DNA from 2 places in the Citrobacter sp. ANG330 genome. Region 2 is predicted to be linked to the other one. Evidence: predicted binding sites of a transcription regulator. Region 2 holds the regulator's gene; the other holds the start of a gene.
The links. The regulator PurR, encoded in region 2, represses purine synthesis genes. The targets are predictions, from matches to a motif close to CANGCAAACGTTTGCNTG.
Positions count from the first base shown of each region.

Region 1: carA (glutamine-hydrolyzing carbamoyl-phosphate synthase small subunit) is a predicted target of PurR. The motif match lies at 1,436-1,453, and genes of this name have one in related genera.

Region 1 is NZ_JASJUI010000005.1:187,394-194,617, reverse strand. It holds gene rihC (ribonucleoside hydrolase RihC) at 1-220, shown strand, start outside; gene dapB (4-hydroxy-tetrahydrodipicolinate reductase) at 394-1,215, shown strand; gene carA (glutamine-hydrolyzing carbamoyl-phosphate synthase small subunit) at 1,673-2,821, shown strand; gene carB (carbamoyl-phosphate synthase large subunit) at 2,840-6,064, shown strand; gene caiF (carnitine metabolism transcriptional regulator CaiF) at 6,315-6,704, shown strand; gene caiE (carnitine operon protein CaiE) at 6,744-7,224, opposite strand, start outside.
Region 2 is NZ_JASJUI010000002.1:68,641-75,864, forward strand. It holds gene QNN88_RS06010 (C40 family peptidase) at 1-450, shown strand, start outside; gene sodB (superoxide dismutase [Fe]) at 577-1,158, shown strand; gene QNN88_RS06020 (MFS transporter) at 1,205-2,431, opposite strand; gene QNN88_RS06025 (YnhF family membrane protein) at 2,541-2,630, opposite strand; gene purR (HTH-type transcriptional repressor PurR) at 2,925-3,950, shown strand; gene punR (DNA-binding transcriptional activator PunR) at 3,947-4,879, opposite strand; gene punC (purine nucleoside transporter PunC) at 4,992-6,197, shown strand; gene cfa (cyclopropane fatty acyl phospholipid synthase) at 6,490-7,224, shown strand, end outside.

The DNA.
Region 1 (7,224 bases), on a different contig from region 2:
GCACGATCTCTGCGCGATTGCCTGGCTGGTGCGTCCGGAACTGTTTACCGTCAAGCCATGTTTTGTCGCGGTTGAAACCCGGGGGGACTATACCGCAGGGACCACCGTGGTGGATATTGAGGGGCGAATGAGCCAACCGGCGAATGTGCAGGTTGCGCTGGATATTGATGTTGCAGGTTTCCAGCAGTGGGTGGCGGAGGTTTTGGCGCTGGCACCGTAAACCCAAACGCCAATAACGGTATGGCGAGATTTATTCCAGATCGTCATGCCTTTTACTGATATCACTCTCTGTTTATCATTAAATTCTAATTATCGACGTTTTTGGCTAGCGGCATGACACTGTGCTGGTTAATCTGAAAACGATTTACATCATTTTAACGTAAGAGAATAACTATGCATGATGCACAGGTCCGTGTCGCGATAGCGGGCGCGGGTGGCCGTATGGGCCGCCAGTTAATTCAGGCAGCGCTACAGATGGAAGGCGTTGCGCTTGGTGCGGCGCTTGAGCGCGAAGGATCATCCCTGCTGGGTAGCGATGCCGGAGAACTGGCGGGCGTCGGGAAGACAGGCGTTACCGTGCAAAGTCGCCTTGAGGCAATAAAAGATGATTTCGATGTGTTCATTGATTTTACCCGTCCGGAAGGCACGCTGAATCATCTGGCGTTTTGTCGTCAGCATGGCAAAGGGATGGTCATTGGCACCACCGGTTTTGACGATGCGGGAAAACAGGCGATTCGCGACGCCGCTCAGGAAATTGGCATTGTCTTCGCGGCGAACTTTAGCGTCGGCGTCAACGTGATGCTTAAGCTGCTGGAAAAAGCGGCGAAGGTGATGGGCGATTATACCGACATCGAAATTATTGAAGCGCACCACCGTCATAAAGTGGATGCGCCGTCAGGCACGGCGCTGGCGATGGGCGAGGCGATTGCTCATGCGCTGGATAAAGATTTGAAAGAGTGTGCCGTCTACAGTCGTGAAGGTTATACCGGCGAACGCGTGCCTGGAACGATTGGTTTTGCCACCGTCCGCGCCGGGGATATTGTAGGTGAACACACTGCAATGTTTGCGGATATCGGCGAACGTGTCGAAATCACCCATAAAGCGTCCAGCCGTATGACTTTTGCCAATGGTGCGGTGAGATCGGCACTTTGGGTCAGTGCCAAACAAAATGGTCTTTTTGATATGCGAGATGTGCTTGATCTCAACAATTTATAGTCAATTATTACCTTTCGTGATGTGGTTATTGTAATCTCAATACATTGATTACATAGGGCAATATTTTTATTGCCCTTTTATTTTGCTTGCTACAGGTGATTTTCATTACGAATGCCGTAAAAATTTATCTTTTCTCTCTGTTTTACGTTACCTGAATGTAAATTTTGACCAGATGGTCCACTTTTTCGAAGCCTGAGGCTATATTCTACGCATAATTGTTCACGCAAGCGTTTTCCTGCCAGGGTTAGCTGATCTTTTTGCCTGTTAAATCCTTTGATCTCATCCTGAGTCGCAAAAGAATATAAAAAATACCGCCTTTAAGTTGACTTTTGCCTGCCATATCTCCAGAATGCCGCCGTTTGCCAGAAATCCGCGGGTAAGCAAATTTGCATTGATCCATGCCATGAAAATGCATTAATATGCAAATAAAGTGAGTGAATATTCTCTGGAGGGTGTTTTGATTAAGTCAGCGCTATTGGTTCTGGAAGACGGAACCCAGTTTCACGGTCGGGCCATAGGGGCAACAGGTTCGGCGGTTGGGGAAGTCGTTTTCAATACTTCAATGACCGGTTATCAAGAAATCCTCACTGATCCTTCCTATTCCCGCCAAATCGTTACTCTTACTTATCCCCATATCGGTAATGTCGGCACCAATGCCGCCGATGAAGAATCCTCCCAGGTCCATGCGCAAGGCCTTGTCATCCGTGACCTGCCGCTGATTGCCAGTAACTTCCGCAATACCGAAGACCTCTCTTCTTACCTGAAACGCCATAACATCGTGGCGATTGCCGATATCGATACCCGTAAGCTGACGCGTCTGCTGCGCGAGAAAGGGGCGCAGAACGGTTGCATCATCGCGGGTGATAACCCGGATGCGGCGCTGGCGCTGGAAAAAGCGAAAGCCTTCCCGGGCCTGAATGGTATGGATCTCGCGAAGGAAGTGACCACCACGGAATCTTACAGCTGGACCCAGGGGAGCTGGACGCTGGCGGATGACCTGCCGGAAGCAAAGAAAGAAGACGAACTGCCGTTCCATGTTGTCGCCTACGACTTTGGCGCTAAGCGCAACATCCTGCGCATGCTGGTGGACCGCGGCTGCCGCCTGACGGTTGTCCCGGCAAAAACGTCGGCAGAAGACGTGCTGAAGATGAACCCGGACGGCATCTTCCTCTCGAACGGGCCTGGTGACCCGGCACCGTGCGATTACGCTATCGACGCCATTCAGAAATTCCTCGAGACCGATATTCCGGTGTTTGGCATCTGCTTAGGCCATCAGCTGCTGGCGCTGGCGAGCGGGGCGAAAACTGTGAAGATGAAATTCGGTCACCACGGTGGTAACCATCCGGTCAAAGATATCGACAACAATACGGTGATGATTACCGCCCAGAACCACGGCTTTGCGGTGGATGAAGCATCGATGCCGGCCAACCTGCGCGTGACCCATAAGTCGCTGTTTGATGGCACCCTGCAAGGGATTCATCGCACCGACAAACCGGCATTCAGTTTCCAGGGGCACCCGGAAGCGAGCCCGGGGCCGCACGATGCCGCGCCGTTGTTCGACCATTTTATCGAGTTAATTGAGCAATACCGTCAGTCCGCGAAATAATCAGGAGTTAAGAGAGCCATGCCAAAACGTACAGACATAAAAAGTATCCTGATTCTCGGCGCGGGCCCGATTGTGATCGGTCAGGCGTGTGAGTTTGACTATTCCGGCGCGCAGGCGTGTAAAGCGCTGCGTGAAGAGGGGTATCGCGTCATTCTGGTGAACTCCAACCCGGCAACGATTATGACCGACCCGGAAATGGCCGATGCGACCTACATCGAGCCGATTCACTGGGAAGTGGTACGCAAGATTATTGAAAAAGAGCGCCCAGACGCGGTGCTGCCGACCATGGGTGGACAGACGGCGCTGAACTGCGCGCTGGAACTGGAACGCCAGGGCGTGCTGGAAGAGTTCGGCGTCACCATGATTGGTGCGACCGCCGACGCAATTGATAAAGCCGAAGACCGCCGTCGTTTCGATATCGCGATGAAGAAGATTGGTCTCGACACCGCACGTTCCGGTATCGCGCACACGATGGAAGAGGCGCTGGCGGTCGCGGCTGACGTCGGTTATCCGTGCATTATCCGTCCTTCCTTTACCATGGGCGGCACCGGCGGCGGTATCGCCTACAACCGCGAAGAGTTTGAAGAAATTTGTACCCGCGGTCTGGATCTCTCCCCAACCAACGAGCTGTTGATTGACGAGTCGCTGATTGGCTGGAAAGAGTACGAGATGGAAGTGGTGCGTGATAAAAACGACAACTGCATCATCGTCTGCTCTATTGAAAACTTCGATGCCATGGGCATTCACACCGGTGACTCCATCACGGTTGCACCGGCCCAGACGCTGACCGACAAAGAGTATCAAATCATGCGTAACGCCTCGATGGCGGTACTGCGTGAAATCGGCGTAGAAACCGGCGGTTCAAACGTGCAGTTCGCGGTAAACCCGAAAAACGGTCGCCTGATCGTGATTGAAATGAACCCGCGCGTATCCCGCTCCTCGGCGCTGGCGTCGAAAGCCACCGGCTTCCCGATTGCGAAAGTCGCGGCGAAACTGGCAGTGGGTTACACCCTCGATGAGCTGGTGAATGACATCACTGGCGGTCGTACCCCGGCATCGTTCGAACCGTCCATCGACTACGTGGTCACTAAAATCCCACGCTTCAACTTCGAAAAATTCGTTGGCGCTAACGACCGTCTGACGACCCAGATGAAATCGGTCGGCGAAGTGATGGCGATTGGCCGTACCCAGCAGGAATCTCTGCAAAAAGCGCTGCGTGGTCTGGAAGTAGGTGCTACCGGCTTTGACCCGAAAGTGAGCCTGGATGACCCGGAAGCGTTGACAAAAATCCGCCGTGAGCTGAAAGACGCGGGCGCTGAGCGTATCTGGTATATCGCCGATGCCTTCCGCGCGGGCCTCTCCGTTGACGGCGTGTTTAACCTGACCAACATTGACCGCTGGTTCCTGGTACAAATTGAAGAGCTGGTGCGTCTGGAAGAAAAAGTGGCTGAGCTGGGCATTAACGGCCTGACCCCTGACTTCCTGCGCCAGCTGAAACGCAAAGGCTTTGCCGATGCGCGTCTGGCTAAACTGGCGGGCGTACGTGAAGCAGAAATCCGCAAACTGCGCGACCAGTACAATCTGCACCCGGTCTACAAGCGTGTGGACACCTGCGCGGCAGAATTTGCCACCGATACCGCTTACATGTACTCCACGTATGAAGATGAGTGCGAGGCGAACCCGTCCGTTGACCGCGACAAGATTATGGTGCTTGGCGGCGGTCCAAACCGTATCGGCCAGGGCATCGAATTCGACTACTGCTGCGTACACGCCTCTCTGGCGCTGCGCGAAGACGGTTACGAAACCATCATGGTCAACTGTAACCCGGAAACGGTCTCTACCGACTACGACACTTCCGACCGCCTCTACTTTGAGCCGGTCACGCTGGAAGATGTGCTGGAAATCGTGCGCATTGAGAAGCCGAAGGGCGTGATCGTGCAGTACGGTGGGCAGACTCCGCTGAAACTGGCCCGTGCGCTGGAAGCGGCTGGCGTGCCGGTTATCGGCACCAGCCCGGACGCGATTGACCGCGCGGAAGACCGCGAGCGTTTCCAGCATGCGGTTGACCGTCTGAAGCTGAAACAACCGGCTAACGCCACCGTGACGGCCATCGAACAGGCTGTCGAAAAAGCCAAAGAGATTGGCTATCCGCTGGTGGTGCGTCCGTCGTATGTGCTGGGCGGTCGGGCGATGGAAATCGTCTACGACGAAGCTGACCTGCGCCGTTACTTCCAGACCGCCGTTAGCGTTTCCAACGATGCGCCGGTTCTGCTCGACCGCTTCCTGGATGATGCGGTAGAAGTGGATGTCGACGCCATCTGCGACGGCGAAATGGTGCTGATTGGCGGCATCATGGAACACATCGAACAAGCAGGCGTGCACTCCGGTGACTCCGCCTGTTCTCTGCCGGCCTACACGCTGAGCCAGGAAATTCAGGATGTGATGCGCCAGCAGGTGCAGAAGCTGGCCTTCGAACTGCAGGTTCGTGGTCTGATGAACGTGCAGTTTGCGGTGAAAGATAACGAAGTCTACCTGATTGAAGTTAACCCGCGTGCGGCGCGTACTGTACCGTTCGTCTCCAAAGCGACCGGCGTACCGCTGGCGAAAGTCGCGGCGCGCGTGATGGCCGGTAAATCGCTGGCCGAGCAGGGCGTGACCAAAGAAATTATCCCGCCGTACTACTCGGTGAAAGAGGTGGTGCTGCCGTTCAACAAATTCCCGGGCGTTGACCCGCTGTTAGGGCCAGAAATGCGCTCTACCGGGGAAGTGATGGGCGTGGGTCGTACCTTTGCGGAAGCGTTCGCCAAGGCGCAACTGGGCAGCAGCTCTACCATGAAAAAACAGGGCCGTGCGCTGCTCTCCGTACGTGAAGGTGATAAAGAGCGCGTGGTTGACCTGGCGGCGAAACTGCTGAAGCAGGGCTTTGAACTGGACGCCACCCACGGTACCGCGATTGTGCTGGGTGAAGCCGGTATTAACCCACGCCTGGTGAACAAGGTGCATGAAGGTCGTCCGCACATTCAGGACCGTATCAAGAATGGCGAATACACCTACATCATCAACACCACCGCAGGTCGTCGCGCCATCGAAGACTCCAGGGTGATTCGCCGTAGCGCGCTGCAGTACAAAGTGCACTACGACACGACGCTGAACGGAGGCTTTGCCACCGCGATGGCGCTGAATGCCGATGCGACGGAGAAAGTGACCTCCGTTCAGGAAATGCACGCGCAAATTAAAAAATAATCAGCGGTATCATTTGCGTCTGCTGCAAAAACGGTTCCGGAAACGGAGCCGTTTTTTTATGCACTCAGTTCATTCCTGGGGATATATTGCACAGATGGACAGTATTCAATGTAACAAGCAAGATTTGGCTCACACTAATGCGCCGTTAAGTTGCTTACTATCATTAGATCCCACAATTTAAATAGGGTCTTGTTTTTGTATTTTACAGACAGGGCATAACAAGATTTTTAATTTGTGAAATGGTGTGCTTATGTGTGAAGAATATGTTGAAAAGCCGCTTTACCTGTTAATTGCCGATTGGGTGATGGCAGAAAAGCGTTGGGTGAGTGCAAAAGAGATTGCGAAGCACTTTAATATGGATCACTGCAAAGCGATCAATACGGTCTCTTATATTCTCGCTGAGGTCGGGGAAATTAATTGCGAGACTAAGACTATCCCTAATCAACTGGAAGGTCGTGGATGTCAGTGTCAACGCCTGGTCAGAGTGACACACATTGATCCACAGCTGTATGCCCGCCTGGGGCATAGCGCGCAGGAGAAGATGGTCAGCAAATCTCCGCGGATGACGGCAGTGCCGCCGTCAGAACTGAACCGCGAGCAGAAATGGCAGATGATGCTGTCAAAAAGTATGCGTCGGTAAGCTCTGTTTTGCCGGATGGCACACGACCATCCGGCATGATTACCTTACCGCTTTAGCCTTCACCTCGGTTGTGCCCTTCAGGCGTGGCCGGTTTGCTTCAACCGCCGTTAATGGCGACGTTTCCCGTAGCGATGCCCGACAGCGTACGGCGAGATCCTGATATTCCTGCGTATTCAGCCGCTTCCAGTGCAGTTCCTGTTCGCTGACGTCGCGAATGACGCGGGCTGGCGTACCGACCAGCAACTGCCGTGCTGCGCCGATAAATCCGGCTTTGACGAAACTCATGGCGGCGACAATGCTTTCTTCGCCGATCACCGCACCGTCCATAATCACGCTGTTCATGCCGACCAGTGCGTCCCGGCCTATCACGCAACCGTGCAGGATAGCACCGTGTCCGATGTGTCCATTCTCGCGTACCACCGTGTCCGTATCGCAGTAGCCATGCATGATGCAGCCATCCTGAAGGTTGGAACCGGCTTCAAGGACCAGGCGACCATAGTCACCACGTAGCGATGCAAGC
Region 2 (7,224 bases):
AACATGGCGCCAACAAAGGTTGCGGATGCGCATAAAGTGAAAGTGCAAAAAGCGACCAGCACGGCGATGAACAAATTAATGAGTCAGATTGGCAAGCCGTATCGCTGGGGAGGTACGTCTCCGCGCACGGGTTTCGATTGCAGCGGTCTGGTTTATTACGCTTATAAAGATCTGGTTAAATTCCGTATTCCGCGCACAGCAAATGAAATGTATCACCTGCGTGATGCCGCGCCGATTGATCGGGGTGAATTAAAAAATGGCGATCTGGTGTTCTTCCGCACTCAGGGGCGGGGAACCGCCGATCACGTCGGCGTTTATGTCGGCAACGGCAAATTTATCCAGTCACCACGCAGCGGTCAGGAAATCCAGATAACGTCTCTCAGCGAAGATTACTGGCAACGCCACTACGTCGGCGCTCGCCGGGTCATGACGCCCAAAACCATTCGTTAAAACTTTACCCTGTTGTTAACGCAACAGGGTAAGTTCATCTTTTGTATAACCTTTCAATTTGCTACCCTATCCTTACGCACAATAAGGTTATTGCGCGAAATACTATTAATAATAAGGAGAGAAGCAATGTCGTTCGAATTACCTGCACTACCGTATGCCAAAGATGCGCTTGCGCCGCACATTTCCGCCGAGACGCTGGAATATCACTATGGCAAACACCACCAGACTTATGTCACCAATCTGAACAACCTGATCAAAGGCACCGCCTTCGAAGGGAAATCACTCGAAGAGATCGTGCGTAGCTCGGAAGGTGGTGTGTTCAATAACGCCGCTCAGGTCTGGAACCACACGTTCTACTGGAACTGCCTGGCACCGAATGCGGGTGGCGAGCCGACGGGCAAACTGGCTGACGCGATTGTCGCCTCTTTCGGCAGTTTTGCGGATTTCAAGGCGCAGTTTACCGATGCGGCTATCAAAAACTTCGGCTCAGGCTGGACCTGGCTGGTAAAAGGAAAAGAGGGCAAGCTGGCTATCGTTTCAACCTCCAACGCCGGTACACCGCTGACCACCGACGCCACGCCGCTGATGACCGTCGACGTGTGGGAACATGCGTATTACATTGACTACCGTAATGCGCGTCCTGGTTACCTGGAGCACTTCTGGGCGCTGGTAAACTGGGAGTTTGTCGCGAAGAACTTCGCCGCGTAAGAGAGATAACGCAGAAGGGGCACCCTTCTGCGTTTTTGCCCTGCCATTAACCTGCGACACACACCTGTTCAGGCTGTTTTCTCGCCGAGATGAACACCAACAACAGCGCCATACCTGCCACAATCGCGCCCATGACAGGAACAAAACTGTAGCCTAACCCACCAGAAATGACGGCCCCGCCCGCAGCGGCACCCAAAGCATTACCGAGGTTAAAAGCGCCGATATTCACGGAAGATGACAAACCCGGTGCTTCGTGAGCCACACGCATAACGCGCATTTGCAGCGGAGGAACCACCGCGAAGGTCGCTGCCCCCCAGACCACCATACTTATCGCCGCGCCCAGTTCATTCTGCGCCAACAGGGGAATAGCCAGCATAATCACCATCAGCAGCAGCAAGAAGCCCTTTAGCGTACCGTTAACCGAGCGATCGGCCAGTTTGCCACCCAAATAGTTACCTATGGAGAAGCCCACGCCGATCAGAACCAGCATTCCGGTCACAAAGGCCGGCGTGGCATGAGTGATGCTTTGCAGGACTGGCGATATATAGGTGTACAGCGTAAACATGGCCCCCGCCCCCAGTACCGTGGTAAGCAGAGCAGAAAGCACCTGGGGACGCATCAGTACCGCCAGCTCTTTTTTCACCTCCGGACGTGCCCCAGCCCCACCTTTCGGCAACGAGAAAAAGAGACTCAGCATCGAAATGACGCCCAAACCGGCCGTTGCCATAAACGACATCCGCCAGCCGATGGTCTCACCCAGCCAGGTTGCCGCCGGAACGCCGCCAATATTGGCGATGGTCAGCCCCATAAACATGGTCGCCACCGCGCTGGCCTGCTTGTGCTTCGGCACCACGCTGGCTGCCACAACGGAGCCCAGGCCAAAGAACGCGCCGTGGTTAAGGCTGGTCAAAATGCGTGACAGCATCAGTGTTGTGTAGTCCGGGGAAATGGCCGACAGCACGTTGCCAAGCGTAAAGATAGCCATCAGAAAAATCAGCGCATTGCGACGTCCGCGATGTGACAACAGCAGCGTCATTAGCGGTGCCCCGACCATCACACCGACAGCGTAGGCGCTGATTAGCATACCTGCTGCGGGAATAGACACATCGACGCCACGCGCGATGACGGGTAGCAGACCCATTGGCGAAAACTCGGTCGTACCGATGCCGAACGCGCCGATAGCCAGCGACAGTAAAGGATAATTAATTTTCATGCAGTGATGACTCCGGCTCTTCGCGTCGAGGCGCGATGCGTAACTAAGAGTCAAAAGCATGACATCAATCACAAAAAAAGAGAAGTTAACAAAAATACAAAAGACTTTTGCAGATTCAATAACAATATGGCGGGAGTGACGAGGGAGCAGAGACTCCCCCGACGGGAAATCAATGCAGTGCCGCTGTCAGACCGCCAGCAACGATTAAAGCCAGAACGATAAACGTAGTTACTAATGAAAATTTAAGATCGGTGCTCATCAACTTTTCTCCTTTTTATTCCCACACAAAAAGTGATATAGCGCATTTTTGCACACTTGCGTGCGAAAATCTCCCACGATTTAGCGTGATATGTGCTTTTAATACTTCCCCTTTTCGTTAAGATCAGCCAAAATTCGACGCTTACTTGATTAGCGTACCGGCCATTGACCCCTTCCTGATGCTCTGTTGCGTTTTCCCGGCATGCTGCAACCCTGACGTTGCGCACAGGATGAGTAAAGGCAAACGTTTACTTAGCATATTTGACTGTTCAGGTTGGGTCTGGAGTGAGATTTAATGGCAACAATTAAAGATGTAGCGAAGCGCGCAAACGTTTCCACTACAACCGTATCACACGTAATTAACAAAACGCGTTTCGTCGCTGAAGAAACACGCAATGCAGTGTGGGCGGCAATCAAAGAATTGCACTATTCCCCCAGCGCGGTAGCCCGTAGTCTGAAGGTGAATCATACCAAGTCTATCGGGTTGCTGGCGACCAGCAGCGAAGCCCCCTACTTTGCTGAAATTATTGAAGCAGTTGAAAAAAACTGCTTTCAGAAAGGCTATACCCTGATCCTCGGTAATGTCTGGAACAACCTGGAAAAGCAACGTGCCTATCTGTCCATGATGGCGCAAAAACGCGTGGATGGCCTGCTGGTGATGTGTTCCGAATATCCCGCCCCTCTGCTCTCGATGCTGGAAGAGTATCGTCATATCCCGATGGTTGTGATGGACTGGGGCGAGGCCAAAGCCGATTTCACTGATACCGTGATTGATAACGCCTTTGAGGGCGGTTATATGGCTGGCCGTTACCTTATTGAACGCGGACATCGCGAAATTGGCGTGATCCCGGGACTGATGGAGCGCAACACCGGCGCAGGCCGTCTGGCCGGTTTTATGAAAGCGATGGAAGAAGCGCTGATTAAAGTGCCTGAAAACTGGATTGTGCAAGGCGACTTCGAACCAGAATCCGGCTACCGTGCGATGCAGCAAATTCTGTCACAGGCGCATCGCCCGACAGCGGTTTTCTGCGGTGGCGATGTCATGGCAATGGGTGCCCTTTGCGCCGCTGATGAAATGGGTCTGCGCGTCCCTCAGGACGTGTCGCTGATAGGCTATGACAACGTGCGCAACGCCCGCTTCTTTACGCCAGCTCTGACCACCATCCACCAGCCGAAAGATTCACTGGGTGAGACGGCCTTTAACATGTTGCTTGACCGCATCGTCAATAAACGTGAAGAGTCACAATCCATTGAAGTTCACCCGCGTCTGGTTGAGCGCCGCTCTGTTGCCGATGGCCCCTTCCGCGATTACCGTCGTTAAGCCTCTTCTGCGGGAGCCTCGTCAGGCTCCCGCAACCATTCTTTGTTCAGCGTTTCGCTATCTCCCAGATAATCCAGCAGCCAGATTAGCGCAGGTGACATATCGTTCTGCTGCCAGGTCAGGCAACAGGCCGAATCCGGGAAGGGGTTTTCCAGATTCAGCGCCACCCACTGTCCTTTATTAAAATATGGCCTGGCAAAATGTGTCGGCACCATGCCGATACAAAGTCCGGCGCTGATGCAGGTTGCGGAGGATGCCCAATCCGGGACCACCACCCGCTTCTGGTTGTCCAGCAGCCAGGTCACCCGTTTCGGCAGAGTGCGGGAAGTATCTTCCAGCACCAGTGACGGCCAGTTGCGCAACGTATCATCGCTTAAGGGTCCACTCATGGCGGCCAGTGGATGTGTGCTGGCAACAACACAACACCAGCTCAGTTTACCCATATCGCGGAAGGTATATCGTCCGCCGACCGGGATCGCCTGGGTCGCACCGATAGCGAGTTCAACCCTGCCATCTGACAGCGCGTCCCAGACGCCATTGAACACTTCCTGAAAGACCAGCAGCTCTACGTCATCAAAGTGGCGATAGAAATCGACGATCAATTGCCGCGTGCGTTCCGGGCGCACGATGTTATCCACCGCGATGGGGAGTTGCCCCCGCCAGCCATTGGCGATTTGCTGACACTGCTGGCGCGTGATCTGCATTTTTTTGATGACAGAACGCCCTTCTTTCAAAAACCAGGCGCCTGCCGGGGTTAACACGACATCACGATGACGGCGTTCAAAAAGCGGGACGGCCAGCCACTCTTCCATCTGGCGAACCGTATAACTGACCGCCGAGGGTACCCGGTGCAACTCCTGGGCCGCGGAACTGAAACTCCCGTTGCGCGCCACGGCATCGACCACTTCCAGCGCATATTCTGACCACATAATCTGCCTACAAAATTTTTGAATGCAATAAACAAATATTAGCGTTTCACAAGCCGAAATTCACTCCCTACACTCTGCGCCAGTGTGATTAATCAAAAATTAGAGAACAACTATGCAACCTGGAAAAGGGTTTTTAGTCTGGCTGGCAGGACTCAGCGTGCTGGGTTTTCTGGCGACCGACATGTATTTGCCCGCTTTTGCCACCATTCAATCTGACCTGCAAACACCGGCATCTGCCGTCAGCGCCAGCCTGAGTCTGTTTTTAGCGGGTTTTGCCATCGCACAACTGCTGTGGGGCCCGCTCTCAGATCGCTACGGACGTAAACCGATCCTGCTGCTGGGGCTGTCTGTCTTTGCCCTGGGTAGTCTGGGTATGCTGTGGGTCGAAAGCGCAACCGGCCTGTTAGTTCTGCGCTTTATTCAGGCGGTGGGTGTCTGTGCAGCGACCGTCATCTGGCAGGCGCTGGTGACTGATTACTATCCTTCGCATAAAATTAACCGTATTTTCGCGACGATAATGCCGCTGGTCGGGCTGTCCCCTGCACTGGCGCCCTTATTAGGCAGCTGGATCCTGACTCATCTTTCCTGGCAGGCGATCTTTGCCACGCTATTTTTCATCACGCTGCTGCTGATGGTGCCTGCGCTGTTTTTAAAACCCAGCCCCCGGGCGCGTGACGACAGCAAGGACAAACTGACCTTCACCACCTTGCTGCGCGCAAAAGCGTACCGTGGCAACGTCCTGATCTACGCCGCCTGTTCTGCCAGCTTCTTTGCATGGCTGACCGGTTCGCCATTTATTCTGAGTGATATGGGCTACAGTCCGGCGGTAATTGGACTGAGCTATGTGCCGCAGACCATCGCTTTTCTGGTGGGTGGCTACGGCTGTCGCGCCGCACTGCAAAAATGGCAGGGTCAACAGCTCCTGCCCTGGCTGCTAGTTATCTATGCGCTGAGCGTAGTGGCAACCTGGGCGGCAAGCTTTATCCATCACATCACGCTTGCAGAGATCCTGATCCCCTTCTGCGTGATGGCGGTAGCCAATGGGGCTATCTACCCGATTGTGGTCGCTCAGGCGCTGCGCCCATTCCCGCAGGCGACAGGTCGTGCCGCTGCGCTACAAAATACTCTGCAATTGGGTCTGTGCTTCCTGGCAAGCCTGGTGGTTTCCTGGCTTATCAGCACACCGCTGCTGACCACGACCAGCGTAATGCTGTCGACGGTTGTCCTGGCGGGGCTGGGTTATAAGATGCAACTGCAGCAGTCAGAAACCAATGAACCTCAGACGGATCGCGAGATTGCCCACGGCGAATCCCATTGATATCACTCATAATCATCGTTAATTAGTCGGCTAACAATTTTTGGTTGTATCATCGTTTTTTGAGGCCTATACTAAATTTCGGTTGTTAAAAATTACGATAATTATTATGTGCTAACGGGAACCGGAGCGTTCCCGTTTCCCCATGGATGGCCTTTTCGGCAAGGGGTTCTCCCTTCCTCTGTTCTACGTCGGATAATAGACTCGCGGAATGTTTCCGTGAGATTTCTCACAAAGCCCAAAAAGCGTCTACGCTGTTTTAAGGTTCTGATCACCGACCAGTGATGGAGAAACTATGAGTTCATCGTGTATAGAAGAAGTCAGCGTACCGGATGACGACTGGTACCGTATCACTAACGAATTATTAAGCCGCGCGGGCATTGCCATCAACGGCTCTTCACCAGCAGATATACGCGTCAAAAACCCCGATTTTTTTAAACGTGTTTTACGAGAGGGGTCGCTCGGTCTGGGTGAGAGTTACATGGATGGCTGGTGGGAATGCGATCGGCTGGACCAGTTTTTTAGTAAAGTCCTGCGAGCAGGGCTGGAAAACCAACTTCCACACCACTTCAAGGATACCCTTCGCATCGCGACCGCCCGCCTGTTCAATCTGCAAAGTAAAAAACGCGCGTGGATAGTCGGTAAAGAGCATTACGATCTCGGTAACGATCTGTTCAGTCGTATGCTTGACCCCTATATGCAGTATTCCTGCGCGTACTGGAAAGACGCGGATACCCTGGAAGCGGCGCAACAGGCCAAACTGAAGCTAATCTGCGAAAAATTGCAGCTGCAACCGGGTATGCGGGTGCTGGATATTGGCTGCGGCTGGGGTGGGTTGTCGCATTACATGGCGACGAATTATGACGTCAGCGTGGTGGGTGTGACGATTTCCGCCGAGCAGCAAAAAATGGCGCAGGAACGTTGCGCCGGGCTGGATGTGTCGATTCTGCTGGAAGATTATCGTGATTTGCACGATCAGTTCGACCGCATTGTTTCCGTGGGCATGTTTGAGCACGTCGGCCCTAAAAAT